Regions from separate parts of the Ramlibacter sp. G4-7 genome, predicted to be linked through region 4. Evidence: predicted binding sites of a transcription regulator. Region 4 holds the regulator's gene; each other region holds the start of a gene.

Region 1 (7,206 bases), on a different contig from region 4:
GCCGCTGGCGTTGAGGATGGACACCGTGGTGGTCTGGCCTTCGGACTTCAGGTTGATGCGGTACTTCAGCGGCTGCTCGGCCGGGGTGGCGCGGCTGAACAGCTTGCCCAGGAATCCGGGCTCCTTCTTGTCCGGGTTCGGCGGCACGTAACGCACGAAGTACGTGCCCTGGCTGCGGTCGCGGTCCTCGACCGTGAAGCCGGTGCGGTCCAGCGCCAGGCCGACGCGGCGCCAGGCGCGGTCGAAGCCCTCGTCGATCACGACCACCGGCTGGTTGTTGAGCGAGGCCACGCGCGAGCTCGGCTTGTCCGAAGCGACGTTGGCCGCAGCAGCGGCCTGCGCCTGCGGCGCGCCGAGCTTGACCATCAGGCGGCGCAGGAACTCGGCTTCGAGTTCCGGGTCGGCCGCGCGCGGTTGCCACACGGTCTGGTCCTGCTCGCGGTTGGCGTACACCTCCTGCATGCCGCGGTGGCTGACGTAGATCTCGGTGGAGCCGGTGGCGGAACGCTCGAAGCGCGTGCGGAACTTGTCGCGCTCCGCGGTCGAATAGGCGGAGTCGATCACCTTGCCCAGCGAGTTGCGGATGAAGTCCTGCGGGATCTTGGCGCGGTTCTCGGCCCAGTCCGTCTCCATGATGCCCAGGTTGGGCTGGTCCATGGCGAGCAGGAAGCCGCTCTCCTGCCAGAAGTCGCGCACCGGGCCCCAGAGCTGGTCGGCCGGGCGGTTCACCACCAGCCAGCGCTGGTTGCCCGCACGCTCGATGCGCACATCGCCAACCGCGGTCGCGGCGGTGGGCAGGTTGGGGACGGACTGGCCCAGCGCATAGCTGCTCGCGGAAACGGGGCCGCCGCCGGGCACGACGTAGCGCGATTCGCGGTTGAGCTGCGTCAGGTCGGGCGGCACTTCCAGCGTCGGGCCCTTCTGCGCGCTCTTGTAGTCGATCTTGTCGCCTTCCAGCACGGAGCAGGCGGAAAGGGCCACGGCCATGGCCAGCAGGCCGAACTTCACGGTCAACTTCATCGAATCCCCTCTGTCTTGTCCTAGGCCGCCTGCAGCAGGCCCGCGGCGCGAAGCGCGCCTTCCACCACCGCCTCGTTGCCCTTGGCGAGCGGCGTCATCGGCAGGCGCAGCGCGCCGCCCATGAGGCCCATGCGGGCCATCGCCCACTTCACCGGGATCGGATTGGCTTCCACGAACAGGTGCTTGTGCAGCGGCATGAGCTGGAACTGGATCTCCATGGCGCGCCTGGCGTCACCGGCGATCGCCGCCACGCACAGCTCGTGCATCTGCCTGGGCGCGACGTTGGCCGTCACGCTGATGTTGCCCTGGCCGCCGCACAGCATGAGCGCGACGGCGCTCGGGTCGTCGCCCGAGTACACCGAGAAGCCCTTGGGCGCATCGCGCAGCAGCCACTGGGCCCGCTCGATGTTGCCGGTCGCTTCCTTGATGCCGACGATGCCTGGCACGTCCGCCAGGCGCAGCACCGTGTCGTGCTGCATGTCCGCCACCGTGCGGCCGGGGACGTTGTACAGCACCATGGGCAGGTCGCCGGTTTCCTCGGCGATCGCCTTGAAGTGCCGGAACAGGCCTTCCTGCGTGGGCTTGTTGTAGTAGGGGACGACCTGCAGCTGGCAGTCGGCGCCGACCTTCTGCGCGTACCTGGCCAGCGCGATCGCCTCCACCGTGGAGTTCGCGCCGCAGCCGGCCATGATGGGCACCCGGCCGCGCGCCTGTTCCACGGACACGCGGATGATTTCCTCGTGTTCCTCGACGTCGACGGTGGGCGATTCGCCCGTGGTGCCGACCACGCCGATGCAGTCCGTGCCTTGCTGGATGTGCCAGTCGACGAGCTTGCGCAGCGTCGGGTAATCGACGCTGCCGTCCTCGTGCATCGGCGTCACGAGCGCCACGATGCTGCCTGTAATCGGTGTCATGGGGTTCTTCCCGGGAATGGAGGATTCTAACTAGAGCAGGTAACGGGGAGGCGGGGGGCCGTCCGGCGCGCGCACGGCGGCGATCCGCTGCAGGTAACGGGGCGGGTGGTCGAGGAAGCCGTCCTCGTAGGCCACCACCCGCAGTCCCGGGTAGGCCTGCAGCAGTTCACCGTGCGCGAGCAGGAAGTCGGGACGCGCCGGCTTGCCGACCGTCTCGTTGCCCTGTGCGAAGGTCTCGTGCAGCAGCACGCCGCCGGGAGCGACCACCCCGGCGATCGGGGCAAAGAGAGGGCGCCAGAGGTAGTTCGTCACGATGACCGCGTCGAAGCTGCGGCCCGCCAGCGGCCAGGGGCCGTTCTCGATGTCGGCCTGCAGCGTCTCGGCCACGCCCTGCAAGGTGGCGAGCGCGTCCGCATCGCGGTCCACGCCCAGCACGCGGTGGCCACGCCGGGCGAAGAAGCGCGCGTGCCGCCCGCGCCCGCAAGCCAGGTCCAGCACTGTGCCGCCGGCGGGCACGAGGTGGGCAAAGCGGGTGATCCAGGGGGAAGGTTCTTCGGTACCGTGCATGGCTCTTTTTTCCCGTTCCGGGGGAGGGCAGGGTGGGCGCTATCGGGGGCGCACGTCTTCCTTGAGCGCCTTCAAGGCCATGTTCTCCACGAGCGATGGGGCGACCAGCTTGATGAAGCGTCCCAGCTTGCCCTTGGCCGTCATGACGATGTCGCGCTGGCGGCGCTCCATGCCCTCGACGATGAGCCGGGCGCATTCTTCGACGCTCATCGCGTCGTCTTCCTTCAATCCGCTGGAGCCGGCGGCCTGGCCCCGCGCGTCGTAGCCGCGATGGCGCAGGTTCGTGCGGACGACACCCGGGTACGCGATGGTCACGCTCACGCCCTGGTTCTTCATCTCGGCGCGCAGCGCCTCGAAAAAACCGGTCATGGCGAACTTGGTGGCTGCATAGGCAGAGCGGCCCGGCACGCCCAGCAGGCCCGACAGGGAACTGACGGCGACGATCCGCCCGCGGCTGGCCTTCAGGTGGGGCAGGGCGGCGTGCGTGCACCACACGGCACCCCACAGGTTCACCTGCATCAAGTCCTGGTACCACCGCAGGTCTTCGGCGCGTACGTCCTCGAACAGGGCCTGCGCCGAGATGCCCGCATTGTTCACGAGCGTGTCCAGCCGGCCGAAGCGTTCGACCGTGCGGGCGACGAGTCCGCGGCAATCGGCTTCGACCGCCATGTCCATGGCCACGGTCAGCACCTCGCTGCCCAGCGCCCGGCACTCGGCGGCGACGGCATCGAGCTTGTCCTGGCTGCGGCCCGCGAGGACCAGGGCGATGCCTGCCTTGTGCCTGGCCGCGAGCTGGCGCGCCATCTCGGCGCCGATGCCGTCGGAGCCGCCGGTGATGAGGGTGACGTTCATGGCCGCGGATTGTGAACGCGGCGGCCGGGCTGGCGCAGCCCCTGATGGGATAGGAGGAAACGCCTCGTCACCGGAAGCAGGCCCAGATCATCTCGCTCACCGCCACCATCATGTCGGGCCGCGTGTAAAGCGCGAACACGCCCGCGAGGACGGCCGTGGCGGCCAGCCAGGCCAGGACGTGCTTGGCGCGCGCGCTCATGTCACGCCGGTTGCGGCTGCGCCCGCTCGCGTGCGATCGGCGCCTCGCGCACCGGCAGGTTCACGATCGCCGCGAACACGCCCAGCGCGATCGAGAGGTACCAGACGATGTCGTAGCTGCCGGTGCGGTCGTACAGCAGGCCGCCCAGCCACACGCCCATGAACGAGCCGATCTGGTGGCTGAAGAAGACGAAGCCGCCCAGCATCGACAGGTGGGCCACCCCGAAGATGCCGGCGATGGAGGCATTGGTCACCGGCACCGTCGACAGCCACAGCAGGCCCATCACGGCGGAGAAGATGTAGACCGACAGCGGCGACAGCGGCGCCCACAGGAACAGGGCGATTGCCACCGAGCGGGCCAGGTAGATGAAGGCCAGGATCTTGCGCTTGGCCAGCTTCTGGCCCAGCGCGCCCGCGATGTAGGTCCCGAACACGTTGAACAGGCCGATCAGCGCCAGCGCGTAGCTCGCGACCTGGGGCGACAGGCCCTTGTCCTTCAGGTAGCTGGGCATGTGCACGCCGATGAAAACCACCTGGAAGCCGCAGACGAAGTAGCCGGCCATCAGCAGCTGGAAGCTGGGGTACTTGAAAGCCTCGGCGAGCGCCTGCACGATGGTCTGGTCACGCTTGACCGGCACGGCGCCGCCGCCGAACCCCGGCTCGCGCAGGCCGAAAGCCAGCGGCACCACCACCAGCACCACCAGCGACAGCACCAGCAGCGCCTGCTGCCAGCCGATGCCGCCGATCAGGAAGCCTTCCACCGGCACCATCAGGAACTGGCCGAAGGAGCCGGCCGCCGCCGCCACGCCCATCGCCCAGGAACGCTTCTCCGGCGCGATCTGGCGGCCGATGATCCCGTAGACCACCGCGTAGGTCGTGCCGGCCTGGGCCGCGCCGATCAGGAGGCCGGTGGTCAGGGTGAAGGTGAAGGCATCGGGCGACAGCGCCATCCCCGCCAGCCCCAGTGCATAGAGCGCGGCGCCCATGATCAGCACCTTGAAGGCGCCGAAGCGGTCGGCCAGCATGCCGGCGAAGATGCCGGTCACGCCCCAGGCCAGGTTCTGGATGGCCAGCGCGAAGGCGAAGGTCTCGCGGGTCCAGCCCTGGGCCTGGGTGATGGGCTGAAGCCAGAGGCCGAAGCCGTGGCGGATGCCCATGGAGAGCGTCACGATCATGGCGCCGCAGGCCAGCACCTGCGCCATCGAAAGCTTGCGTTCGGCGGGATTCATGCGCGGACTGTAGCGGGAAGGCCTCACGCAGGCTTGTGCCGCGCCTGACAACCCTGTTGAAATGTTTTGCGGGGATTGATGAGAGTCGCGCATGAATGTAGGCTCCTCTGTACATGCATCCAGTGGCGCAAGACTCGCCGACTACAATCCCCACCCCTATGGCCACCAAACCCTCCGAGTACTCCGAAGGTTCGATCCGCGTGCTGAAAGGGCTGGAGCCCGTCAAGCAGCGGCCCGGCATGTACACCCGCACCGACAACCCCCTGCACGTGCTGCAGGAGGTGCTGGACAACGCCGCCGACGAGGCCCTGGCAGGCCACGGCAAGCGCATCCGCGTCATCCTGCACGGCGACGGCTCCGTGAGCGTGGAGGACGACGGCCGCGGCATCCCCTTCGGCCTGCATCCGGAGGAGAAGGCGCCCGTCATCGAGCTGGTGTTCACCCGGCTGCATGCGGGCGGCAAGTTCGACAAGGGCAAGGGCGGCGCCTACAGCTTCTCCGGCGGCCTGCACGGCGTGGGCGTGTCGGTGACCAACGCGCTGGCCAAGCGGCTGGAGGCCACCAGCTACCGTGACGGCGAGGCGGCGACCATCGTGTTCGCGGGCGGCGACGTCGAGGAAAAGCTGAAGAAGCGCAAGACCGGCCCCGACGACCGCAAGCAGGGCACCACCGTGCGTGTCTGGCCGGACGCGAAGTATTTCGACAGCACCGCGGTGCCGATGAACGAGCTGGCGCACCTGCTGCGCAGCAAGGCCGTGCTCATGCCCGGCGTCACCGTGCAGCTGGTCGACGAGAAGAAGAAGGAAACGCAGACCTGGCAGTACAAGGGCGGCCTGCGCGACTACCTGATGCAGACCCTGACCGGGGACCCGGTGATCCCCTTGTTCGAGGGTGAAGGATTTGCCGACAGCAACGAGAACTTCGCCGAAGGCGAGGGCGCGGCGTGGTGCGTGGCCTTCACCGAGGACGGCCAGCCGGTGCGCGAGAGCTACGTCAACCTGATCCCGACCACCGCCGGCGGCACCCACGACAGCGGCCTGCGCGACGGCCTGTTCAACGCGGTCAAGAGCTTCATCGAGCTGCACAACCTGCAGCCCAAGGGCGTGAAGCTGCTGCCCGAGGACGTCTTCGCCCGTGCTTCCTACGTCCTGTCGGCCAAGGTGCTGGACCCGCAATTCCAGGGGCAGATCAAGGAGCGGCTGAACTCGCGCGACGCCGTGCGCCTGGTGTCCAGCTTCGTGCGCCCCGCGCTGGAGCTGTGGCTGAACCAGCACGTCGAATACGGCAAGAAGCTCGCCGAGCTCGCGATCAAGGCGGCGCAGTCGCGCCAGAAGGCCGGCCAGAAGGTGGAAAAGCGCAAGGGCTCCGGCGTCGCCGTGCTGCCCGGCAAGCTCACCGACTGCGAGAGCAAGGACCTGGCCAACAACGAGCTGTTCCTGGTCGAAGGCGATTCGGCCGGCGGCAGCGCCAAGATGGGCCGCAACAAGGAGTCGCAGGCGATCCTGCCCTTGCGCGGCAAGGTGCTCAACACCTGGGAGGTCGAGCGCGACCGCCTGTTCGCCAACACCGAGATCCACGACATCTCGGTGGCGATCGGCGTCGATCCGCATGGCGCGAGCGACACCAGCGTGGACCTCTCGGGGCTGCGCTACGGCAAGGTCTGCATCCTCTCGGACGCCGACGTCGACGGCTCGCACATCCAGGTGCTGCTGCTGACGCTGTTCTTCCGCCACTTCCCCAAGCTGATCGAGGCGGGCAACGTCTACGTCGCGCGCCCGCCGCTGTTCCGCGTGGACGTGCCGGCGCGCGGCAAGAAGCCGGCCGGCAAGGAGTACGCGCTGGACGAGGGCGAGCTGACGCACATCCTGGACAAGCTGCGCAAGGAAGGCGTCAAGGAAGGATCCTGGGCGATCAGCCGCTTCAAGGGCCTGGGCGAGATGAGCGCGGAACAATTGTGGGAAACGACGCTCAATCCCGACACCCGGCGCCTGTTGCCGGTGCAACTGGGCAAGATGGATTTCACCGGCACCGAGTCCCTGATCACGAAGCTCATGGGCAAGGGCGAAGCCGCCGCCCGCCGCGAGCTGATGGAACTGCACGGCGACGCCGTGGAAATCGACATATGACCCACCCCCGAAGCGCCTTCGGCGCATCCCCCTCGAGGGGGCGCCCCCAGCGGCCCGGCAAAGCCGGTTCCGCGGCGGCAGTGGATCCGGCAGCGCGCTCGTACGCGCCGAGTGCCGTCATGATCGCCATGGTGCACTGAGATGAACGGTGTCGCAGCCGCCGTGACCCGCCCGCACGCGCGCGTGCGGCTGCGCCCCACCATGCAGAGCGACCTGGAGTTCGTGCTGTCGCTCGAGCGCGATCCGGAGAACCTGCCGTACATCACGCCCTGGGAGCGGATCCAGCACGAGGCGGCGATC
Region 2 (7,206 bases), on a different contig from region 4:
CCCCTGTTCACGATCACCCGCATCGGCGATGCGCCTCCGCTGCCGCTGGCTGCCCTTGATGCGCAGCAACCGCCGCTGCATGGCCTGCGCGTGCTGGACCTCACCCGCATCCTGGCCGGACCGGTCGGTGGCCGCGCGCTGGCGGCCTACGGCGCCGACGTGATGCTGGTCAACGCGCCGCACCTGCCCAACATCGAGGCCATCGCGGACACCAGCCGCGGCAAGCGCTCGGCCCTCGTGGACCTGCGCACCGACGCCGGGCGGGCCGCGATGGACGCCCTGCTGGAGACGGCACATGTCTTCGTGCAAGGCTACCGCCCCGGCGCGCTGGATCGCCTGGGCTACGGTCCCGAAGCACTCGCCGGGCGGCGGCCGGGGATCGTCGCCGTGTCCCTGTCCGCGTACGGCGCGCAAGGTCCGTGGCGCGACCGGCGCGGCTTCGACTCCCTCGTGCAGACGGCCACCGGTTTCAACCTGGCGGAAGCGCAAGCGGCGGGCACGCCCGACCAGCCGCGGGCGCTGCCCATGCAGATCCTGGACGAGGCCACCGGCTACCTCATTGCCTTCGGAGCGGCCGCCGCCTTGCACCGCCAGCAGCAGGAGGGCGGCAGCTGGCACGTGCAGGTCTCGCTCGCCCAGACCGGCCACTGGCTGCGGCAGCTCGGACGCGTGCCGGAGGGCTTCGCCGTGCAGCCGCCGGAGCTCGACGCCTTCTGCGAGACGACGCCCTCCGCCTGGGGCGTCCTGCGCGCGCCGCGGCATGCCGCCCAGCTCAGCCGTACGCCCGCAGCCTGGAGCCGACCGTCGGAGCGTCCCGGCGATTCGCCGCCGCGCTGGTAACGTCCAGCCAGCAGCACGGGAAGGCCGCTGACAGCAGTTGTAAGGCTCGGCCTGCGTGCCTGGACGGGCGGGAAGCTCATCATCCGCCCATCACGAGTCGCGCCGCTGTCCTGCGGTGGAAGGGCAAGTCATGAAACTGAAACTGGGAGTGCTGTGCGGGCTGCTGCTGGCGGGTGCGAACGCCATGGCCTGCTATACGGTGTACGACGCCAGCGGCCGCGTGGTCTACCGCGGCCTCGAGGCGCCGGTCGACATGAGCTTGCCCTTGCACCAGGCGCTGTCCGGACGCTTCCCGGCCGGGACCAGCCTGGTGTTCGACCAGTCCCCGACCTGCCCGCCGGTGAACATCGCCCAGGTGGCGCGCCCCACCGGCCCCATGGTGCCGGTGAACACCATCCGCATGGAGCGCACCGGCCGCCAGATCTCGCCTTCCTCCAGTGCCTCGCCCCTGCTGACCGACCGCGAAACGGCGCTGCGCGAGCACCTTCCGCACACCACGGTCGCTGGCGACATCGTGCTGGTCCCGGCCGAAGCGGCCGCCCGCGCGAACCTGTCGACCTTCACCGTGATCCCGGCGGAAACGTCCGTTGCGCGGGCTCCGATGGTGAACACCAGCGCGATGGGCGCGGGTCCCGCGCGCCAGGAAACCGTCATCACCGAAATGCGCAATCCGCCCGTGACCTTCATCCAGCGCGGGGACAAGCTGTCGGTCCAGCGCTGAAGCGTGTCGTCCCGGACCTGGTCCGGGATCCACAGGCACCTCGATCACGCGCCGCCCATGGCGTTGCGGCTCGAAGCCGCAACGCCATCTAGCGCGTTCCCGGAAATTTCCTGCTCACGAACGGCGAGCCCGCGAGGCCGTAGCGCCACGGCACGTCCGCGGCCTTGCTGATGCCGATCCGCGGACCCACCACCACGTCGTAGTCGCGCTCGGCCGCCAGCACTTCGAAGGGCTTGTGGTCCAGCCGGTGGCCGTTGAAGTCGTGCACGATGGCCAGCGCCTGGCCGACCCGGCCCGGCCCGGCGCACAGCAGCCGCAGGTCCTGCATCCCGCGCCGCTCGCACATCGTTTCGATCCCCCGCAGCGGCTCGATCGCCCGGATCAGCACCCCGGCACCGTGACCTTCCTCCCGGCACACGAAGTTCAGGCACCAGTGGATGCCGTACGAGCGGTAGACGTACGCCCGCCCCGGCGGGCCGAACATCGCCTTGTTGCGCGGCGTCGGGCCCGAGTGGCTGTGCGACGCCGGATCCTCGCGGTCGTAGGCCTCGGTCTCGACGATGCGGCCGCCCACGCCGTCCACCAGCAGCACGGCGCCGATGAGGGCGCGCGCCATGTCCGGCGCGTTTCCCATGAAGTCCGCCGGCCTCAGCCGCCTAGGCATGCACCGCTTCCTCCTCGGTGTCCTCGCCGAGGAAGCCGCCGCTCTGGTGCGCCCACAGGCTCGCGTACAGGCCGCCTTGCGCGAGCAGCTCGCGGTGCGTCCCTTGCTCCACGATGCGCCCCTGGTCCATCACGACCAGCCGGTCGAGCGCGGCGATGGTGGACAGGCGGTGCGCGATCGCGATCACCGTCTTGCCCTGCATCAGCTCCTTCAGGCTGGCCTGGATCGCAGCCTCGACCTCCGAGTCGAGGGCGCTGGTGGCCTCGTCCAGCAGCAGGATGGGCGCGTCCTTGAGCATCACGCGGGCGATGGCGATGCGCTGGCGCTGCCCGCCGGAGAGCTTGACGCCGCGCTCGCCCACGTGCGCCTGGTAGCCGACGCGGCCTTGCGGGTCGGTGAGCTTCTGGATGAATTCGTGGGCGTGCGCGCGTTTGGCCGCCTGCACCAGGTCTTCCTCGGTCGCGGTGGGACGGCCGTAGCTGATGTTGTCGTGCACGGAGCGGTGCAGCAGCGAGGTGTCCTGCGTGACCATGCCGATGCTGGCGCGCAGGCTGTCCTGCGTGACATGGGCGATGTCCTGCCCGTCGATCAGGATGCGGCCGCCCTCGATGTCGTAGAAGCGCAGCATCAGGTTCACCAGCGTCGACTTGCCGGCGCCGGAGCGGCCGATCAGGCCCACCTTCTCGCCGGGCCGGATCACCAGGTCGAAGTCCTCGATGACGGGCTGCGGCTTGCCGTAGCCGAAGCGCACGTCCTCGAAGCGCACCTCGCCGCGCGACACCTCCAGCGGCTTCGCATCGGGCGCATCCAGCACCTGGCGCGGGCGGGTGAGCGTCACGATGCCGTCCTGGATGGTGCCGATGTTCTCGAACAGCGAAGCCATCTCCCACATGATCCAGTGCGACATGCTGCTCACGCGCAAGGTCATGGCGGTGACCGCGGCCACGGCACCCACGCCGACCTGGTTCTGCGTCCAGAGCCACACCGCGAAGCCGGAAGCGCCCACGATCAGCGACACCACCAGCGTGTGGTTGACGATCTCGAAGCCGCTGACCAGCCGCATCTGGCGGTAGCCGGTGGTCATGAATTCGCTCATGGCCTGGCGCGCGAAGCCGGCCTCGCGGTGCGTGTGCGAGAACAGCTTGACCGTGGAGATGTTGGTGTACGCGTCGGTGATGCGACCCGTCATCATGGCGCGGGCATCGGCCTGCGCCTTGCCCACGCGGGCGAGCCGCGGCACGAAGTAGATGCAGGAAGCGGCGTAGCAGGCCAGCCAGATCACGAAGGGCAGCATGAGCTGGGTGTCGAAGCTGCCCGCCAGCGCGAGGATGGTGATGAAGTAGACGCCGATGGCGATCACCACCTCGATCACGGTGAAGAGCATCTCGCGCACGGCCAGGGCCGTCTGCATCACCTTGGTCGTGATGCGGCCGGCGAAATCGTCCGAGTAGAACGAAAGGCTTTGCCCCAGCATCATGCGGTGGAAGTTCCAGCGCAGCCGCAGCGGGAAGTTGATGGCGAGCGCCTGGTGCTTCAGGAAGGTGTGGAAGCCCACCAGCGCGACGCTGCCGAACAGCAGGAGCGTGAACCCGATCATGGACCCGCGTTCCTGGGCCCAGAGCTGTTCGCGCGGTGTCTGGCTGACCCAGTCGACGACGTGGCCGAGGATGGCGAACAGCCAGGCATCCCAGGTGGAGATGGCGGCGCTCACGATGGCCAGCAGCAGCAGGAACGGGCGAAGCCCGGCCGTGCAGGCCCAGACGAAGGAGAAGAAGCCCTTGGGCAGGTCCCGGGGGATCTCCTCCGGGTAAGGGTGAACGAGTTTTTCGAAGAGCCGGTACAACGAGGTCTCCAGGGCGGCGGGCCCATCGCGGGCCGACCGGCAGTTTTAACGGAATCGCCACGCCTTCGGGGCGGGGAGGTCGCAAGGCATTCCAGCCGCAGGAAAGATACTGTATAAACAAACAGTACCTGCCATGACTGCCCTGAACCTGCCCGTCCCCGAACTGCCCCATGTGTGGCGCGGCAGGGAGCTCGCGCAGGCGCAGGAGCGGACGGTATCCACCGGGCATGCGGCGCTGGATGCGAACCTGCCGGGTCGGGGCTGGCCCGTGGGCAGCCTGGTCGAGGTGCTGCAGGCCGAGGGGCAGCAGCATGTCTGGCAGTTGCTGGGCGCGGGCCTGGCAGCAGCCATCGCGGGCGGTGATCCTGCGGTGCTGGTGCAGCCACCTTACCAGCCTTTCGGTCCCAGCCTGCGCGCGCAAGGCATTGCCCCCGAGCGCCTGTTGTGCGTGCAGGCCGAGCGGCCCGCATCGCGGCTCTGGGCCGCGGAGCAGGCCTTGCGCTGCGCCGACGTGAGTGCGGTGATTGCATGGGTGGAACGCGCGCGCGCGGAGGAACTGCGCCGCCTGCATCTGTGTGCGCAGGCCGGGCAGAAGCTGCTGGTGCTGTTCCGGCCCTTGCAGGTGCGGGACCAGTCCTCGCCCGCGCGGCTGCGTCTGCTGGTGCAAGGCACCGAAACGCTGGAAGTGGTGGTGCTCAAGCGCCGCGGCCCGCCCCTGTTGGAGCCGATCGTATTGCGCGCGCAGCCGCAGATGTTGTCTTCCCTCCTGGGGGCCCGCAAGGACCGCCGACTGCTGCCCCAGACCTTCACGACCGGATCGCATGTACTGGATCGCCCTGCAACCGTCGCCGCATGACGATCCGAAGGCGTGGGGCTGGCGGGCATTGCAGTTCACCCCACGCGTCGCTTTCGTCGACGAGGCCCTGCTCCTGGAAGTGGGCGCCTCGGAGCGCCTGTTCGGCGGGCGCAAGCGCCTGCTGCGCAGGTTGCTGCGCACGAGTGGACTCGTTGCCTGGGCTGCGGGGCCGACGTCCCTGGTCGCCTTGTCGCTGCTGCGCCTGCAACGCAAGGGGCAGAGCCTGCCCATCGCCGTACCCGGGGGCTTGCCCTTGTCCACGTTCACTGCGGCGCAGAAGTACGTGGACACCCTGGAGCGCGTCGGTGTCACCACCCTGGGCGAATTCCACGACCTGCCGCGGGCCGGCGTCGCCCGCCGTTTCGGCAGCGAGCTGCTCGCTGCGCTGGACCGCGCCTGGGGCGACCAGCCGGAGCGCTACGAATGGCTCACGCTGCCGGCGGTGTTCGACGAGAACCAGGAACTGCCGGAGCTCGCTACCTCCGCTCCGGAACTGCTGCTCGCCTGCGCGCACCTGCTGAACCGGCTGCAAGCCTGGTTGCAGGGGCGCAACCTGGGCGTGCTGGCCTTCGAGCTGGAGTGGACCCTGGACCTGCGCCGCATCGACGGCAAGCTCCTGCCGGCCACGGAAAAGATGGAGTTGCGCACCGCCCAGCCCACGCAGGACATGCGCCACCTGCGGCGACTGGCTGCGGAGCGTCTCGGACGCACGACGATCTCGGCACCCGCCAACCACCTGCGCCTGCGCACGCTGGACACCGTGCCCTGGGGCGGGCTCACCACCAGCCTGCTTCCCGAGGACCAGAAGCAGGGCGAGCGGCTGCACCAATTGGTGGAGCGCCTGAGCGTGCGGCTGGGAGAGCAGAACGTGACCCTGCTGCAGCCGAGGGAGGACCACAGGCCCGAGGCCATGCAGGAGTGCGTGCCCGCCTTGTCCGCACACGCATCCGGGCCGGCACAGGGGAGGGCGGAGGACGTGCTCTTTCCTCCCTGGCTGCTCACGCAGCCGCTGGGCCTGCAGGTCAAAGGCGACCAGCCCTGGTACCAGGGCGCCTTGCAACTGCTCACGCGCGCACGCCGCATCGAAACGAGCTGGTGGAATTGCGAGGTGGAGACGCCGGTGGTGCGCGACTACTTCATCGCCCGCAGCGAACAGGCCGGCCTGCTGTGGATCTTCCGCGAACGGCTTTCTGCCGAGCAGGAACACGCGCAGTGGTTCCTGCACGGCATCTACGCATGAAGGCGAGCCATGTCCTGGTTGCCTGACTATGCGGAGCTGCACTGCCTCTCCAACTTCTCCTTCCAGCGCGGTGCCTCGCACCCGCAGGAGCTGGTGCAGCGCGCCCACGAGCTCGGATATACCGCCCTGGCCATCACCGACGAATGTTCCGTCGCCGGCGTGGTGCGCGCCTACGCAGAAGCGAAGAAGCTGAACCTCAAGCTGCTGCTGGGCGCCGAGTTCGCGCTGGACGGCTTCCGCCTCGTGGTGCTCGCGCGCGACGGCATCGGATGGGGCAATCTGTGCGAGTTCATCACCGCAGCCCGGCGGGTGGCGGACAAGGGCAGCTATGTCTGCACGCGCGAGGCCAGCGATTTTTCCATGCTCGCCGGGTGCGAGGTGCTTCTGTCTCCAGCCCGTGGCTTGCCGCTGCACGATCTGTGCGAACGGCTGGACTGGTCGCGGCGCTTCTTCGACGGCCACCTCTGGCTGGCGGCGGAACTGCTGCTGGATGGATCCGACGACCTGTGGCTGCAGGACCTGCAACGTGCCGGCGAGGCGAGCGGCGTTGCGCTCGTGGCCGCTGGAGACGTGCACATGCACGCGCGGTCGCGCAAGCCGCTGCAGGACGTGATGACGGCCGTGCGCCTGGGCAAGCCGGTGGCCGCCTGCGGCTTCGAGCTGCAGGCGAACGCGGAGCGGCACCTGCGCCACCGCATGCGCCTGGCCTCCCTCTATCCGCCCGACATGCTGGAACGCACCCTGGAAGTGGCCGACCGCTGCAGCTTCAGCCTGGAGGAGATCAAGTACCAGTACCCGCTGGAGGCAGTCCCGGCGGGACTGACGCCGCGCCAGGCCTTGCGCCGCTTCACCATCGAAGGTGCGCGGCAGAGGTATCCCGCAGGCGTGCCCTGGCGCGTCCGGCGCCAGCTCGTGCGTGAGCTGGACCTCATCTCCGACTGCGCCTACGAGATGTTCTTCCTGACGGTGAACGACATCGTGCGTTTTGCGCGTTCGCAGAAGATCCTGTGCCAGGGCCGGGGCTCGGCCGCCAATTCCGCCG
Region 3 (7,206 bases), on a different contig from region 4:
TCTTCATTCCCGTGTCGCGGACGGCCTTGGACGGCCACATGATCCAGGAGAAGACCACCGTCTCGTCCCGCTTGCGCTGCACCGCCATCGGGAAGGAGGTGACCTTTCCCTCCGGCACGTCGTCGCCCCAGCATTCGACGACCGCCAGCGCGCCGTTCTCCTTGAACACGGTGCTCGCCTTCTGCGCGACGCTGCGGTAGGTCTCCTTGTTCGCCGTCGGCACCGGGACGACGAAGCCATCGATGTAGTTCATGCGAGCTCTCCTTGGTGAGGGCGGCCGCGAAGCGCGGCACGTACCGGGATGACGAACAGGTCCCTGGATTTTCGACATCCGTGCACGTAACGGGAAGTTGCCGCCCGGTTTTGACGAAGCCCCTCCTCAAGGAGGGTGTCCCCGAGCCCGACTGCGGCGAACATCGCACCATGCCCGCCGTTCCCGCGCTGACCGTGGCCGTCACGTTCGACCTGATCTGTCCCTGGTGCCTCATCGGCAAGCGGCACCTCGCCACCGCGATCGCGCAATTGCGCGCCGAGCAACCGGACGTCCCCGTGAACGTGGAATGGCGGTCGCTTCCACTGATCCCGGACACCCCTCTGACCGGCATCCCGTACCGCGAGTTCTACGAGGCACGGCTCGGCGGCGCCACTGCCGTCGCCGCGCGGCAGGCGCAAGTGCAGGCCGCCGCGCGCGAGGCGGGACTCACGCTGGCCCTGGCGCAGATCCAGACCTTCCCCAACACGCTGCTGGCCCACCGGCTGGTGCGTTTCGCGCGCGAGCAGGCAGGAACGCACGCGGCGTCGGCGCTGATCGAAACACTGTTCACGCGCTACTTCATTAAGGGCGAAGACATCGGCGACCCGCGGGTGTTGCGGGCGGCCTTGCAAGAGTGCGGCATTGCGATCCCGCAGGCGGCGGATGTGCCGTTGCACCACGATCTGCCCTGGTTGCCGGACTTGCCGGATCCGGCCGACGCGGCGGCAGGCAACGGCATGGGCGTGCCGCACTTCGACTTCAACGGCGCCCTGGGCATCTCCGGCGCCGTGCCCCCGGCGGTCCTGCTGCAGTCCATGCGCCGCGCCCTGGCCTTGTCGCAATAGCGATCCCGGCGACGCCGCCGGGCGCGCGTTCCGTCACTAGAACCGCTCGCCCGCCGGCAGATACCGCCACTGCCCGGACGGCATCCCCGCCATCGCCACGCTGCCGATGCGGATGCGTTTCAACGCGGTGAGCTGCAGGCCGACCTGCTCGCACATCCACGGCACCCACACGGCATCGATGCCCTTCATGGCAAAGCGCAGCCGTGCCTCGCTCTGCCAGCTCACGCGCGCCGGAGGCATGGGCCTGCCCTCGTGCACGAGGCCGCGCGCCATGCGCTGGAGGCCATTGGGTGCGATCGCGCCGGCCACTTCCGCGACCAGTTCCTGCTCGACCAGCGCCGCATCTTCGGTGAGCTTGCGCACGATGCGCCGGTCCTGGCTGAAGACGGTCAGGCCGCTCGCCGCGTCCGGCAACGGCAGCAAGGCGACGAGGCCCACCGCGTGGCTCTTGATGCGGCGGATGCCCGAGGTGTCGCCGCTCCAGTGCGAGTCGGCGGTCACCGCGACCAGCGCTTGCGCCGTGCGCATGCCGGCGGGCTTGTGCACCAGCAGCGTGGCCGGCGAAGGGGCTTGCAGATGCGCCTTGGGATCGACCTCGACCCGCTGCTGGCTGCCGACGCGGAACTGCGGCTCCTCCATGCGCTTGCCGTCCACGCGCACCCAGCCTTCGGCGATGTACTGCTCCGCCTGGCTGCGCGAGCAAGGCACCAGCGCGGCGACGACCTTGGACAGGCGCTGCGATTCTTCTGACATGGCCTGATTGTGGGCCTGCGGCCGGGCACCGCAACGTTCGGTCACTGCCGTGGGGCAGACGCTGGCCTACGATCCGCTTCCCGATCACCACCCGCAAGGGGGAAACATGAGCTTCTTCGGCAAGATCCTGGACAAGCTGGGCTTCGACGCAGGCGCCGGCAAGGTGGAGGACATGCTCAAGGCACCCGTGCCCGCGCGGCCGGCGACCACCGTGTCCGGCGCGGGCGCTGCACCTGCTGGCACTGCTGCTGGCACCGCGGCGCCGACCGTGGACGTCACCGCGATGCTCGAACAGAAAGCGGCGGCCAACCCACAGAAACTGAACTGGCGCACGTCCATCGTCGACCTGCTCAAGCTGCTGGACATCGACAGCAGCCTCCAGGCGCGCAAGGAACTGGCGGCCGAGCTTCACTGCCCGCCGGAGCTGGCGAACGACTCCGCGAAGATGAACATCTGGCTGCACAAGGCGGTCATGCAGAAGCTGGCGGCCAATGGCGGCAAGGTGCCGGCCGAACTCCTGGACTGAACGAGGTCCCACCGACATGGCTCCGTCGCGCGTTTGACGGAGAGTGGCCGCCGCACTGCGGCCTTTGCACCAGGGGACGCGCGTCGGCAGTTGTTGGCGGCAGGCTTGCGTCGAGTCGAGACGACGCAGGCCCTATGCTCCCAGTCCAGCATGAGCACCGAAGTCCGTCCCGCCGCCGGCGTTTCCGGCGACTCCCTCTGGTCCGCGTTCCTTCCCCTGGTCCCTTTCATGGCCGCCGTGTTCGCCGGCTTCTTCGCGATGGGGATCGCCTTGCCGGTGCTGCCGCGGCACGTACACGACACGCTGGGGCAGGGGACCGTGGTGGTCGGGTTCGTCATGGGCAGCCAGTACCTGTCCGCGCTGTTCGGGCGCATGTTCGCCGGCGGGATGGTGGACGCGCGCGGTCCGAAGATCGCCGCCCTGAGCGGACTGGGCTTCGCGTTCGGGGTCGGAGCGCTCTATCTCGCGTCCGTGCCGTTCACCGCATCGCCGCAGCTGGCTTTGGGGCTGGTGGTGCTCGGGCGCCTGCTCTCCGGTTTCGCGGAGGCTTTCGTCATCACGTCGACGATGGCCTGGGGCCTGTCCCGCGTGGGGCCGGCGCATGCCGGCAAGGTGTTCGGCTGGATGGGAGTGGCACTGTTCGGAGGCTTCGCGGCGGGAGCGCCGACCGGCATGTTCCTGTACGGGCGCTTCGGCTTCACCGGCGTGGCCGTCGCCGTGCTGGTGGTCGCACTCACGGGTTGGGTGGGCACCCGCCTGGTCGCGGGCGTGGCGCCGAGCACCTTGCCGCGGCTGCCCTTCTACAAGGTGCTGGGCGCAGTGAAGCTGCCGGGTGTCGGCCTGACCTTGTGTTCACTGGGCTACGCGATGATCACCGCCTTCGCCGTGCTGCTGTTCGCGCAGCGCGGATGGGACGGCGGTGCGCTGGCCGTGAGCTGCATGGGGCTGGGCTTCATCGCCGGCCGCCTGCTGTTCGGACAGTTGCCCGACCAGGTGGGCGGCGCGCGCGTGGCGATGTTCTGCGTGCTGGGCGAAGCGCTCGGTCTCGCGCTGATCTGGATCGCGCCGCATCCTGCACTTGCGTGGGCAGGCGCCGCGCTGGCCGGTGGCGGCTACGGTCTCGGGTTCCAGGGTTTCGGCGTCGAAGCCGTGCGCCGCGCGCCCGTGCAAAGCCGCGGGTCGGCCATGGGCGCATACGTGATCTTCCAGGACCTGTCCATGGGCCTGGGACCGCCGCTGGGTGGCATGCTGGCGCAGGATGCGGGGCTGGACGCGGTCTACCTGGCCGCGGCCGTCGCGGCGCTCGGCGCCGGTGGCGTCGCTGCAATCCTGCTGCGTGGGCGGCGTTGAGCCTTTCGGGTCACTCGCAGCGCCTAGGGAAATGCCTTAAGCTCGAGCTGTATTGCTCCAACAACAAGAACGCTTCGTGACCCCCGACCCACTCTCCGCCGCCGACGCAGCTCCGGCCCATCCCGGGCAGCGCCTCGTTCGCGCCGAGCGCCCCCTCCCGACGATCACGGAATGGTCCGTGGTCGGCCACGACCGCATCGTCGGCTTGCTGCACGACGGCACGAGCCGCTCCAACGGCAAGAAGATCATCACCTCCCCCATCGTGCGCGTGCAGTTCGCGCAGGGCGAACACATGCCCCTGGCCCACACCCAGTCCGGCAGCCGCTATGCGCTCGCCGCGGCCGGCCAAGGCTTCGGTCCGGAGCAGGCGGAGCACTTCCTGCGCTTCAAGAGCAGGTCCCCGCGTCCACGGGACCCGGATCTGCTGGATCCGGCACTGCGCACGGTGCTGATGAAGCTGCCGTCCTAGCGGCGCCAGCGGAACGCTGGCCGCGGTCCGCTTCCTGAGTTCGTCGTGCGCCTGGCGCTTCGCGCGTCGCTCTGGCGGTGGGTTCGCCTTGCTCACCACCTCCGTGCAAACTTGCTGACGCTGCTCGAACAGATTCGTTCGAGGGGCGCGATGCTGCACGCGCAGCGCCGATCCGACAAGCACTTTCTGCGTCGCGTGGCCGCACGACGACATCCGGCAGACGGCCGAAAATTTTTTTTCGGCGCACAAGCCTGTGGAGCGTTTTCGCACAACCGGGTGCTTATCCACATGCTCGGCCGTTTCGGCCAGGTTGTTCATGTTTGTAGGACACCACCGACGCAGTCCTACACACAGTGGTCCATCGCACGCAAGTGCCTGACGGCAAAGGGGAAAAACCGGGTTGTCCACACGGCAGGGCCTCCCTTAGCTACTACGACTACCTTTGAAAAAGGAATTCAGGGAAACCACCGCGGACAACATTCCGGGTGCGGCGACCTCGGGCCTTGGGGACGGTGCGGCGTTTGGCGCAGAATCCGCCGCTCGGAGTGGATGGAGGCTTGGCGATGCTGCTGCTCGTGCTGGGGTTGGTGCTGTTCCTGGGTGCGCATTCGACGCGGGTGTTCGCGGACGACTGGCGTACGGCGACGGTCGCCAAGGTCGGCGAGCGGCCGTTCAAGGGCGCGTACTCGCTGGTGTCCGTGGCCGGCTTCGCGTTGATCGTGTGGGGGTACGGCCTGGCGCGCCAGCAGCCGGTGGCCCTGTGGGGCGTGCCGCCGGTGGGCATGCGGCACGTTGCGGCTTTCCTCACCCTGCTGGCCTTCATCCTGGTCACGGCGGCCTATGTGCCGCACAACGAAATCAAGCACCGGCTGCACCACCCGATGGTGCTGGGCGTGAAGGCCTGGGCCCTGGGGCACCTGCTGGCGAACAACACGCTGGCCGACCTGGTGCTGTTCGGGTCCTTCCTGCTGTGGGCGGTGCTGGACTTCCGCGCGGCGCGCAAGCGGGACCGCGAGACCAGCACGGTCTACGTCAAGGGCAAGGTCCAGGGGACCGTCACCACGGTGCTGATCGGCGTGGTGGCCTGGGCCGTGTTCGCTTTCTGGCTGCACCGCGTGCTGATCGGGGTGCAGCCCCTGGGCGCGGGCGCCTGATGCCTCAGGTGCCGCGGCCCGTCTTCTCCTGCAGTTCGTCGATCTTGCGGGATGCCTCGGCCTTCGTGAGCTCGTCTTCGACATCCTCCTTCGCCTCTTCGGCGAGCGTGTGCAGGTAGGAACGCTGGGCCCCGGTCATGGGCTCGTCGCCCGTGACCCAGTGCTCGGGGTCCTTCCGCATGTTGCTTTCCTCGGCCTTGGATTGGGTTTGCTTGTCGGTCATGTGGACTCCTGACTGTCGATAAGCACAGTATCTGGATCCGGTCGCCGCCAGCATGTAGGCGCATGCCGAAAGCTCCAGGCCAAGGGGAAGACGTCCGACACGCCCGGGGGGCGCTCCTTCCCAGAATGGGTCGACGACATGGGGCTTTCCAATGGATGAACTCAAGGCATCACGGCGGAGCCCACCCTGCAACGCACCCCATCGAGAAGGAGCAAGACCATGACCCATCGCTACAAGGCAAACCCCCAGGACAAGCAGGCCGGCCACACCGGCAAGGTCGAAAACGACACCAACAAGCAGGGCGAGGAAAAGGCGACGCAGACCAACGAGGGGCGCCGCACGGCCTCCAGCCGGCACGACCGCGAGGATCACATCGGCAACAACCAGGCCAAGATGCGCCGCGGCACCACGCAAGGCACGACGTCGCAGCAACCGCCGATGAAGGAAGCGCGCGGAGGGAACAAGCGGGGGATGTAGGTCGGCAACCGAATCCACGGCATTGCGGCGTCGCGCCGCGATCCATGGGGCGTTGGCTGAGGCGCCCCATGGATCCCGGATCACGCCCCGGGATGGCATGGCGGCGTGCCATGCCGCAGGATGACGACCGTGCGGGTCAGCGCCGCAAGGCGACGCTCATCTCGCGCATGACGTCCTTGGCCAGCGCGTCGGCGATGTCGTTGACGCCGGTGACCGCGGCGGTCTGCTTGTACTCGTAGCCCTCGGTTCCGGCTTGCCACCGGCCCGCGGCAGGAGCCGCCTGTTGCGGGACGGCGCGGCTGTAGACGCTCACGATGTTGTAGCCGCCCTTGAGGTCCTTGGCGCGCACGTCGAAGCCGTAGCCCAGGGGCGCGTCGCGGTCCTCCACCAGCAGGACTTCCAGGATCATCTCGCCGTGCTTGACCAGCGCGTCGGTTTCGATCAGCTGCTGGTCGCCGCCGCCGCGGTGTTGCGAGGCGGCCGTGGTGCGCATCACCACGTTGCGATCGACGAAGCGCATGCCGGCGCGGCCCATCGCCGCGACGAAGGCGCGCTCCAGCATCGCCGCATCGCGTTCGGCGAGCCGCGTGCTGCGCGCGGGGTCGCCCGTCTTCACCGTGCCGGAGGTGTGCACCCAGGTGTTGTCCGAAGCGTTGGAGCTCTGGCCGCCTGCGCTGGCGCCGTTGCTGCGGTTGGCATTGCGCGTCTCGCTCCGGCTCATGGTTTGCGTTGCCGACTGGTCGCTCAGATCGCGGTTCCACATCAGCACGACCCGTGGCCGGCCCGCGGCGGCGTAAGCCCGGGCGAATGGCATCGCTGCGTCCGGCGCCGGTGCGGCAGCGGGCGTGGCCTCGGGCGTGGCGACCGGCAGCTGCCCTTCGCGCCACTGCGCGATCGCCGGCGCCGCGGCGAGCAGTGCCGCGGTGCTCAGGGCTGCGAGCCGCGGCTTCACTGCGCCACCTCGATCAGGTAGTTGGCCACGTCGTGCGAGATGGACAGCTCGGTGTAGACGGCGGTCGCGCGCGGCTCCAGGAAGACCTGCTTCCACGCGCTGGGCGCCTCGGCCGGCGCCTGGCTGGCGCGCAGGAAGGAGGTGCGCACGCGCACCACCTGCGGCCGGTCGGCGCAGGAGACGAAGCGCGCCGTGACCTGGACG
Region 4 (7,206 bases):
CGCCGGGCCCTTGCGCGAGTCCTGGCCGCGGCCGGTCGACCTGGTGCTCGCGCACGGGCGCCCGCAAGGCATCGAGGCCTATCCGATGGAGCGCGCGCTGGCGGATTTCGCGATCCGTGCCGACGGCACGCGCAAGGCGCTCGCAGAGCTTCGCGGCGGCCCGGTGCATGCGATCGCAGGCATCGCCAACCCCGAAGTGTTCTTCCGCATGCTGCGCGATGCCGGCGTGGCGCCCGCGCAGACCCATCCCCTGCCCGACCACCACGCGTTCGCCGACGGGCCGCTCTTGCCGGCCGACGCGGTCCTGGTGTGCACCGAAAAGGATGCGGTGAAACTCTGGCGCACGCGGCCCGATGCCTGGGCCGTGCCTCTGCAGGTCACCATCCCGGCCGCCTTCTGGCAGGCCTTCGATGGGCTGCTGGACGCGCGGCTATGATCGCGCCATGGATTCGCGCCTCCTCGAGCTGCTGGTGTGCCCCGTGACCAAGGGGCCGCTCGACTACGACCGCGAGCGCCAGGAGCTGCTGTCGCGCAGCGCCCGCCTCGCCTATCCCATCCGCGACGGCATCCCCGTCCTGCTCGAGGAAGAGGCGCGCACGCTGTCCGACGACGAACTGGAGCGCCTGCCCGCGCGCACCCCGCTCGTCTAGCGCGATGCGCTTCACCGTCCTGATCCCGGCGCGGCTGGCCTCCACCCGCCTGCCCGACAAGCCGCTCGCCGACATCGCGGGCCTGCCCATGGTCGTGCGCGTCGCGCAGCGCGCGGAACAGTCCGGCGCTGCACAGGTCGTGGTCGCGGCCGACAGCCCGCGCGTGGCCGACGCCTGCAGCCGCCACGGCGTGCGTGCCGTGCTCACGCGCGCCGACCACCCTTCCGGCAGCGACCGGCTCGCCGAAGCCTGTCACCTGCTGGGGCTGGAGCAGGACGACGTGGTGGTCAACGTCCAGGGCGACGAGCCGCTGATCGACCCTGCCCTCATCGACGCCGTCGCCGAACTGCTGGAAACGCGTCCCCAGGCGAGCATGAGCACGGCGGCGCATGCGATCGCCAGCGTCGAGGAGTTCCGCAACCCCAACGTGGTGAAGGTGGTGCTGCAGGCCGACGGCCTGGCCATGTACTTCAGCCGTGCGCCCATCCCCTGGTGGCGCGACGGATTCGCGGCGGGCATCACTGCCCTGCCCGAGCCCGCACCACTGCGCCACGTCGGCATCTACGGCTACCGCGCGGGATTCCTGCGTGCTTTCCCCGGCCTGCCGCAAGCGCCGGTGGAAACCTGCGAGGCGCTGGAGCAGATGCGCGCTCTCTGGCATGGCCACCGCATCGCGGTGCACGTGAGCGATGTGGCACCGGGCCCGGGCGTCGACACGCCCGAGGACCTGGAGCGCGTACGCCGCCATTTCTCCTCTGGCCGATAAGCCGCGCGCACTCGCGGCAGTAAGTTCCACGCAGGGGGTGCGTGCTATCCTCTGCAGCAACAGGTGCGACGGCCGCGCGGGAGGCGCCGGCCAGCAGTGCCGGAGCGAATCCAAAACTTCCGAGGACCCCCGATGAGACTGATCCTGTTGGGCGCGCCAGGCGCCGGAAAAGGAACACAGGCCACCTTTCTCTGCCAGAAATACGGCATCCCGCAGATCTCGACGGGTGACATGCTCCGCGCCGCCGTGAAGGCGGGTACGCCGCTGGGGCTCGCGGCGAAGAAGGTGATGGATTCCGGGGCGCTGGTCAGCGACGAGATCATCATCGGCCTGGTCAAGGAGCGCCTGGCGCAGCCGGACTGCGTGCGCGGCTTCCTGTTCGACGGCTTTCCGCGCACCCTGCCGCAGGCCGACGCGATGAAGAACGCGGGCGTGAAGATCGACTGCGTGCTGGAGATCGACGTGCCCTTCCAGCAGATCGTGGATCGCATGAGCGGCCGCCGCTCGCATCCCGCCTCCGGCCGCACCTACCACGTGAAGTTCAACCCGCCCAAGGTGGAGGGCAAGGACGACGTCACCGGCGAACCGCTGATCCAGCGCGACGACGACCGCGAAGAGACCGTGCTCAAGCGGCTCGAGGTCTACGCCGCGCAGACCCGGCCGCTGGTGGACTATTACACCAACTGGGCCAAGTCCGATCCGCAGAATGCGCCGAAGGTGCGCCGGATCGATGGGCTCGGCAGCGTCGAAGAGATCACCGCCCGCGCGCTTACCGCGCTCGCCGACTGCGGCGCCTGATCAGGCCGGGCTGGAACGCAGCCCGTAGGCCTTGCCGTCCACGTAGAGATACTCCGCGCGCAGCACGGCCTCCTTGTCGCCCTGCAAGGTGTAGCCGAGCACGCCGACCGTCGCGCCCACCTTCACCGGCGTGATGCGCCACGATTCCATCCGCGTCAGCGGCGCCAGCTCGATCGTCCAGCGGCGGTCCTTGCGCGCGGGCGCGGTGGCGCGTGCCAGCAAGGCCTTGCCGTCGACCGGAGCCGATTGCGCGGGGATCTCGCGCGTGGCCAGGTCACCGGGCACCTTGTAATCGGGCGGCAGTTCCACTTCCAGCTCCACGTGCGGGTTGTGCCAGCGCACGGCGACCACCCGGCCCTGGACGAACAGGGGCCGGTCCTGGTCGAAGCTGCTCCAGCCATGGTGCGCGCGGGCGGCGAGAGGCCACGCGAGCGCGGCCAGCAGACAGGTACGGCGGGTCGTCATAGGCGGTCCTAACGGTAGGCGATCCAGCGGCCGCAGGCGAGCACGGACAGCCAGATCAGGGTGGAGAGCACGAGCTGGGCGCGCGCGGCGGTGTCGCAGCGCGCGATCGAGCCGCGGCGGTGGAACCAGGCTGCATTGCACCCCGCCGCGAGAATCAACGCCATCTTCAGGGTGAAGGCGCGGTTGGCGAGCAGTTCGGTCGGCTGGCTCGCGAACATCAGCGCACCGCTGCCGGCGGCCAGGGCGAAACCGGAGACCGCAATGCCCAGCGCCAGCCGCGCAAGGGGCTGGACCGGCAGGGCCACCCCGCTGCCGAAGGCGCGCAGCTCGAGCAGCACGAGGTTGCCCAGCAGCAGCGCGATACCGAAGATGTGGATCATCTCCAGCACGGGGTACGCCCAGGCGTGCGACTGCAGGCCCGCGAACATCAGGCCATCAGCTCCAGCAGCAAGGCGATGCGGGCCTTGACCGGCGACAGGCCCTCGGCCGCCGGCAGGCGGCTGCCCGCATGCGGCACGATGCGCCCGAAGGGACAGCGCGTCGCGCGCCGCACCGCCACGCCCGCGGCTTGCGCACGCAGCAGCGCGTCTTCCAACGCGTGGTGCACGGTTCCGTTGCCGGTCGCCGCGACGACCAGCCCTGCGACGCCGTCGCGCACCAGCGCGTCCACCATGGCGCCACCGGCGCCGGCGTGGCTGGTCACGATCTCCACGCGCGGCCACCCCTCGGCCGCGGCGAGCGCGGCTACGGCCCGCGCTGGTGTTCCGCCAGGCCACGGACGGAGCACGCGCAGCCGCCCTTCTTCGACGAAGGCCAGCGGTCCGCCGTCGCCGGAGGAAAACGCATCGAGGCGGTAAGGGTGCACCTTCTGGACGTCCGCGTGACCGTGCACGGTGCCGGCGAAGAGCACGCACACGCCGCTCGCCCCGGGCCAGGCCGCGACCACGAGCGCGTCCGTGAGGTTCTGCGGCCCGTCGGGCGCCGCGGAGCTGGCTGGCCGCATGGCGCCGGTCAGCACCACCGGCTTGGCCGGGGCGAGCAGCGACTGCAGGAAGAACGCGGTCTCCTCCATCGTATCGGTGCCATGCGTGACCACGAGGCCGGCGACGTCCTGTTGCGCCAGCCAGTAGGCGCAGCGCTGCGCCAGGCTGCGCCACACCGCGAAGTCCATGTCCTTGCTGTCGACGTTCGCGACTTGTTCCGCCTGCAGCGTGCACCCTGCAGGCACCGGCACGTCCGCGAGCAGGTCCGCCACCGCGAGCTCGCCAGCCTGGTAGCCGACGTTGTCCGAGGACGATCGGGCGCGGCCCGCTATGGTGCCGCCGGTGCCCAGTACCACGATTCTTCGCTGGCTCACTTGCATTCCCCGCGAAACTGTTCAAAAATACAGATACTGGATATCAACACAGTAACCCTCCCGCCGCAGCCCCAGGAGCCCGCGTTCATGGAAACACCGAAGCTGACGCCCCGCCAGCAACAGATTCTGGACCTGATCCAGAGCGCCATCGCGCGCACCGGCGCACCGCCCACGCGCGCCGAGATCGCTGCCGAACTCGGGTTCAAGTCCGCCAACGCGGCCGAGGAGCACCTGCAGGCCCTGGCGCGCAAGGGCGTCATCGAGCTCGTGAGCGGCACCTCGCGCGGCATCCGGCTCCAGAGCGATGCGCTGCGGTCCATCCACGAGTCGCGCATCAAGCAGTTCCAGCTGCCGCTGCAAGGCCTCGCGCAACTCGCCTTGCCGCTGGTGGGCCGCGTGGCCGCCGGCTCGCCCATCCTGGCGCAGGAACACGTCGACCAGACCTACTACGTCGAGAGCGGCCTGTTCCAGCGCCGGCCCGACTACCTGCTGAAGGTGCGCGGCATGTCCATGCGCGACGCCGGCATCATGGACGGCGACCTGCTCGCGGTGCAGTCCACCCGCGACGCGAAGAACGGCCAGATCATCGTCGCGCGCCTGGGCGACGATGTCACGGTCAAACGCTTCCGCCGCAACAAGCACCTCATCGAACTCCATGCGGAGAACCCGGACTACCCGACCATCGTCGTGGAGCCGGGCGAGCCCTTCGAGGTGGAGGGCGTGGCCGTCGGCCTCATCCGCAACACCATGCTCATGTAACCCCCCGCGGTGTCCGCAGGTGGCAGGCGTATGGCGAGGCATCGCCATCACCCTGCGGCCGCCGCATGTCCAGACCAATCCTGCCTGTGCCCTCGTCTACAAGGAGCTGTCACATGGCAAATGCATTCACCGTCCCGCTCGCCAACCTGTTCGCCTCGCTGCAGGCGCTGCTGGCCTGCCTTGCACCGCGACGCCGAGGCACCGCACGCGCTGCCGATCGCCCGCCGGCACAGCGCCCCGTCGCCGCGAAGGTCACGCCGCTGCGCGTCGTGCGCGTGGTCGAGCCCAGCGCGGCGCGCGCCGATGCCGGGCGCATGGTGATCTCCGGCCGCCTGGCCGACGTCTGTGCAGAGCTGGACCGGCTCGCCGCGCTGGAAGCCGGCAACGAGGCCGGCCTGCCACGGGCCGTGGGCTGGCGTTGACGGCTCAGCGTTGCGCGCCCACCAGGTAATCCTGCTTGCCGATGTCCACGCCGTTGTGCCGGAGGATGGCGTAAGCCGTGGTCACATGGAAGAAGAAATTCGGCAGCACCCAGGTCGTCAGGTAGGCCTGCGCCGTCATGGTGCGGGTCTTCTCGCGCCCGATGGGAAAGGTGATTTCCTTGTCTTCGGTGCCGTCCAGCTTGCTCGCGGGGACGGTCGCCAGGAAGTCCAGCGTCTTCTGGATGCGGGCCTTCAGCTCGGCGAAGGTGGTCTCGGTATCGTCGAACTTCGGCGCCTCGATGCCGGCGATGCGCGCCACACCCAGCTTGGGGCCGTCGCAGGCGATCAGGATCTGGCGGGTGAACGGCAGCATGTCGGGAGCAAGCCGGGCGCCGGCCAGCACCGACGGGTCGAACTTGCGGGCCTCGGCGCTCGCCTCGCCCTTGTCGAGGAGGTGGCTCAGGTTGCGCAGCATGTGCTGGAACACCGGCACGCTGGCCGAGTACATGGATAAGGGCATGGAACAGGTCTCCTGGGGTCGAAAAGCACGGATGCTAGCGCCGCCGCGGCCGGCGCGCCGCGGACCGCACGGCAGCCGAGGCACAATCGAGGGAATGAACATCGTCATTCTCGATGACTACCAGGACGCGGTACGCAAGCTCCAGTGCGCGTCCAAGCTGGAAGCCTACCCCGCCAAGGTCTTCACCAACACCGTCAAGGGCATCGGCCAACTCTCGGTGCGCCTGCGCGACGCGGACGTGATCGTGTTGATCCGGGAGCGCAGCGCCATCACGCGGCAACTCGTGGAGAAGCTTCCGCGGCTCAAGCTGATCTCCCAGACCGGGCGCGTCGGCGCCCACATCGACATCGAGGCCTGCACCGAGCGCGGCATCGCGGTGGCCGAGGGCGTGGGCTCTCCCATCGCGCCGGCGGAACTCACCTGGGCGCTGATCATGACGGCGGTGCGCCGGCTGCCGCAGTACATCAGCAGCCTCAAGCACGGTGCCTGGCAGCAGTCGGGGATGAAATCCGCGTCCATGCCGGCCAACTTCGGCGTCGGCACGGTGCTGCGTAGCAAGACCCTGGGCATCTGGGGCTACGGCAAGATCGGCCAGCTGGTGGCCGGCTACGGCAAGGCCTTCGGCATGCGCGTGCAGGTCTGGGGCAGCCCCGAGTCGCGCGCCCGCGCCGAGGCGGACGGCCTGTCGGCCGCGCCCAGCCGGGAGTCCCTGTTCACCGACAGCGACGTGCTCAGCCTGCACCTGCGCCTGAACGAGGACACCTTCGGCATCGTCAAGCTGGAGGACCTCAACCGGATGAAGCCCACGGCGCTGATCGTCAACACCTCGCGCGCCGAACTCGTCGAGCCCGAGGCGCTGATCGCCGCGCTGAACCGCGGCCGCCCCGGCATGGCGGCGATCGACGTGTTCGAGAGCGAACCGATCCTGCAGGGCCACGCCCTGCTGCGCCTGGAAAACTGCATCTGCACGCCGCACATCGGCTACGTGGAACAGGAAAGCTACGAGCTGTATTTCGGCGCCGCTTTCGACAACGTCGTCAACTACATCCGGGGCACGCCGACGAACATCGTGAACCCGGGCGCGCTGCAGGTACGTCGCTAGGGGCGATGACGAAATGACAAGATGAGGGAATGACTGCCAGCACGCCCGAAGTCGTTCCGTCATCGACGCGCAGCAAGGTCAGTCCGTCGGCACGGCCGGAGGCCCTGCCCGCCGTGCTCTGGCCGATGCTGTTCGGCAACTTCGTGATCGGCACCGGGGTGATGGCGGTACCGGGCACCCTGAACGAGATCAGCTCCAACCTGTCCGTGTCGGTGGCGACCGCCGGCCAGCTGATCTCGGCGGGCGCCGTCCTCATGTGCGTCGGCGCGCCCCTGTGCGCGGCGCTCGTCGCCGGCTGGGACCGCCGCCGGCTGCTCGCCTTGTCCATGCTCTGGTACGCGCTGCTGCACCTGGCGTGCGCGTTCGC

What was found. The regulator LexA, encoded in region 4, represses DNA repair genes until DNA is damaged. The targets are predictions, from matches to a motif close to ACTGTATNNNNATACAGT.
Region 1: AC3EGR_RS08650 (DNA topoisomerase IV subunit B) is a predicted target of LexA. The motif match lies at 4,887-4,904, and genes of this name have one in related genera.
Region 2: imuA (translesion DNA synthesis-associated protein ImuA) is a predicted target of LexA. The motif match lies at 4,177-4,194, and genes of this name have one in related genera.
Region 3: AC3EGR_RS05390 (DUF3072 domain-containing protein) is a predicted target of LexA. The motif match lies at 5,585-5,602, and genes of this name have one in related genera.

What each region holds. Positions count from the first base shown of each region.
Region 1 is NZ_JBYNTT010000005.1:67,456-74,661, forward strand. Features, by position in the region: gene bamC (NlpB/DapX family lipoprotein) at 1-1,020, opposite strand, end outside; gene dapA (4-hydroxy-tetrahydrodipicolinate synthase) at 1,041-1,934, opposite strand; gene AC3EGR_RS08630 (class I SAM-dependent methyltransferase) at 1,965-2,501, opposite strand; gene AC3EGR_RS08635 (SDR family oxidoreductase) at 2,541-3,353, opposite strand; gene AC3EGR_RS08640 (hypothetical protein) at 3,421-3,552, opposite strand; gene AC3EGR_RS08645 (MFS transporter) at 3,554-4,780, opposite strand; gene AC3EGR_RS08650 (DNA topoisomerase IV subunit B) at 4,939-6,906, shown strand; gene AC3EGR_RS08655 (GNAT family N-acetyltransferase) at 7,048-7,206, shown strand, end outside.
Region 2 is NZ_JBYNTT010000009.1:169,861-177,066, forward strand. Features, by position in the region: gene AC3EGR_RS14415 (CoA transferase) at 1-840, shown strand, start outside; gene AC3EGR_RS14420 (hypothetical protein) at 971-1,561, shown strand; gene AC3EGR_RS14425 (DNA-3-methyladenine glycosylase) at 1,650-2,225, opposite strand; gene AC3EGR_RS14430 (ABC transporter ATP-binding protein) at 2,218-4,068, opposite strand; gene imuA (translesion DNA synthesis-associated protein ImuA) at 4,202-4,924, shown strand; gene AC3EGR_RS14440 (Y-family DNA polymerase) at 4,890-6,164, shown strand; gene AC3EGR_RS14445 (error-prone DNA polymerase) at 6,174-7,206, shown strand, end outside.
Region 3 is NZ_JBYNTT010000003.1:84,978-92,183, reverse strand. Features, by position in the region: gene AC3EGR_RS05425 (DUF1428 domain-containing protein) at 1-253, opposite strand, end outside; gene AC3EGR_RS05420 (DsbA family oxidoreductase) at 424-1,098, shown strand; gene AC3EGR_RS05415 (RNA pseudouridine synthase) at 1,135-1,851, opposite strand; gene AC3EGR_RS05410 (DUF3597 domain-containing protein) at 1,958-2,377, shown strand; gene AC3EGR_RS05405 (MFS transporter) at 2,528-3,727, shown strand; gene AC3EGR_RS05400 (hypothetical protein) at 3,804-4,196, shown strand; gene AC3EGR_RS05395 (NnrU family protein) at 4,760-5,350, shown strand; gene AC3EGR_RS05390 (DUF3072 domain-containing protein) at 5,355-5,573, opposite strand; gene AC3EGR_RS05385 (hypothetical protein) at 5,793-6,050, shown strand; gene AC3EGR_RS05380 (hypothetical protein) at 6,187-7,002, opposite strand; gene AC3EGR_RS05375 (hypothetical protein) at 6,999-7,206, opposite strand, start outside.
Region 4 is NZ_JBYNTT010000006.1:45,958-53,163, forward strand. Features, by position in the region: gene lpxK (tetraacyldisaccharide 4'-kinase) at 1-436, shown strand, start outside; gene AC3EGR_RS09950 (Trm112 family protein) at 444-650, shown strand; gene kdsB (3-deoxy-manno-octulosonate cytidylyltransferase) at 655-1,416, shown strand; gene adk (adenylate kinase) at 1,549-2,214, shown strand; gene AC3EGR_RS09965 (DUF6152 family protein) at 2,215-2,679, opposite strand; gene AC3EGR_RS09970 (hypothetical protein) at 2,688-3,107, opposite strand; gene AC3EGR_RS09975 (asparaginase) at 3,107-4,042, opposite strand; gene lexA (transcriptional repressor LexA) at 4,124-4,795, shown strand; gene AC3EGR_RS09985 (hypothetical protein) at 4,909-5,217, shown strand; gene AC3EGR_RS09990 (DUF1993 domain-containing protein) at 5,222-5,737, opposite strand; gene AC3EGR_RS09995 (D-2-hydroxyacid dehydrogenase family protein) at 5,832-6,839, shown strand; gene AC3EGR_RS10000 (MFS transporter) at 6,869-7,206, shown strand, end outside.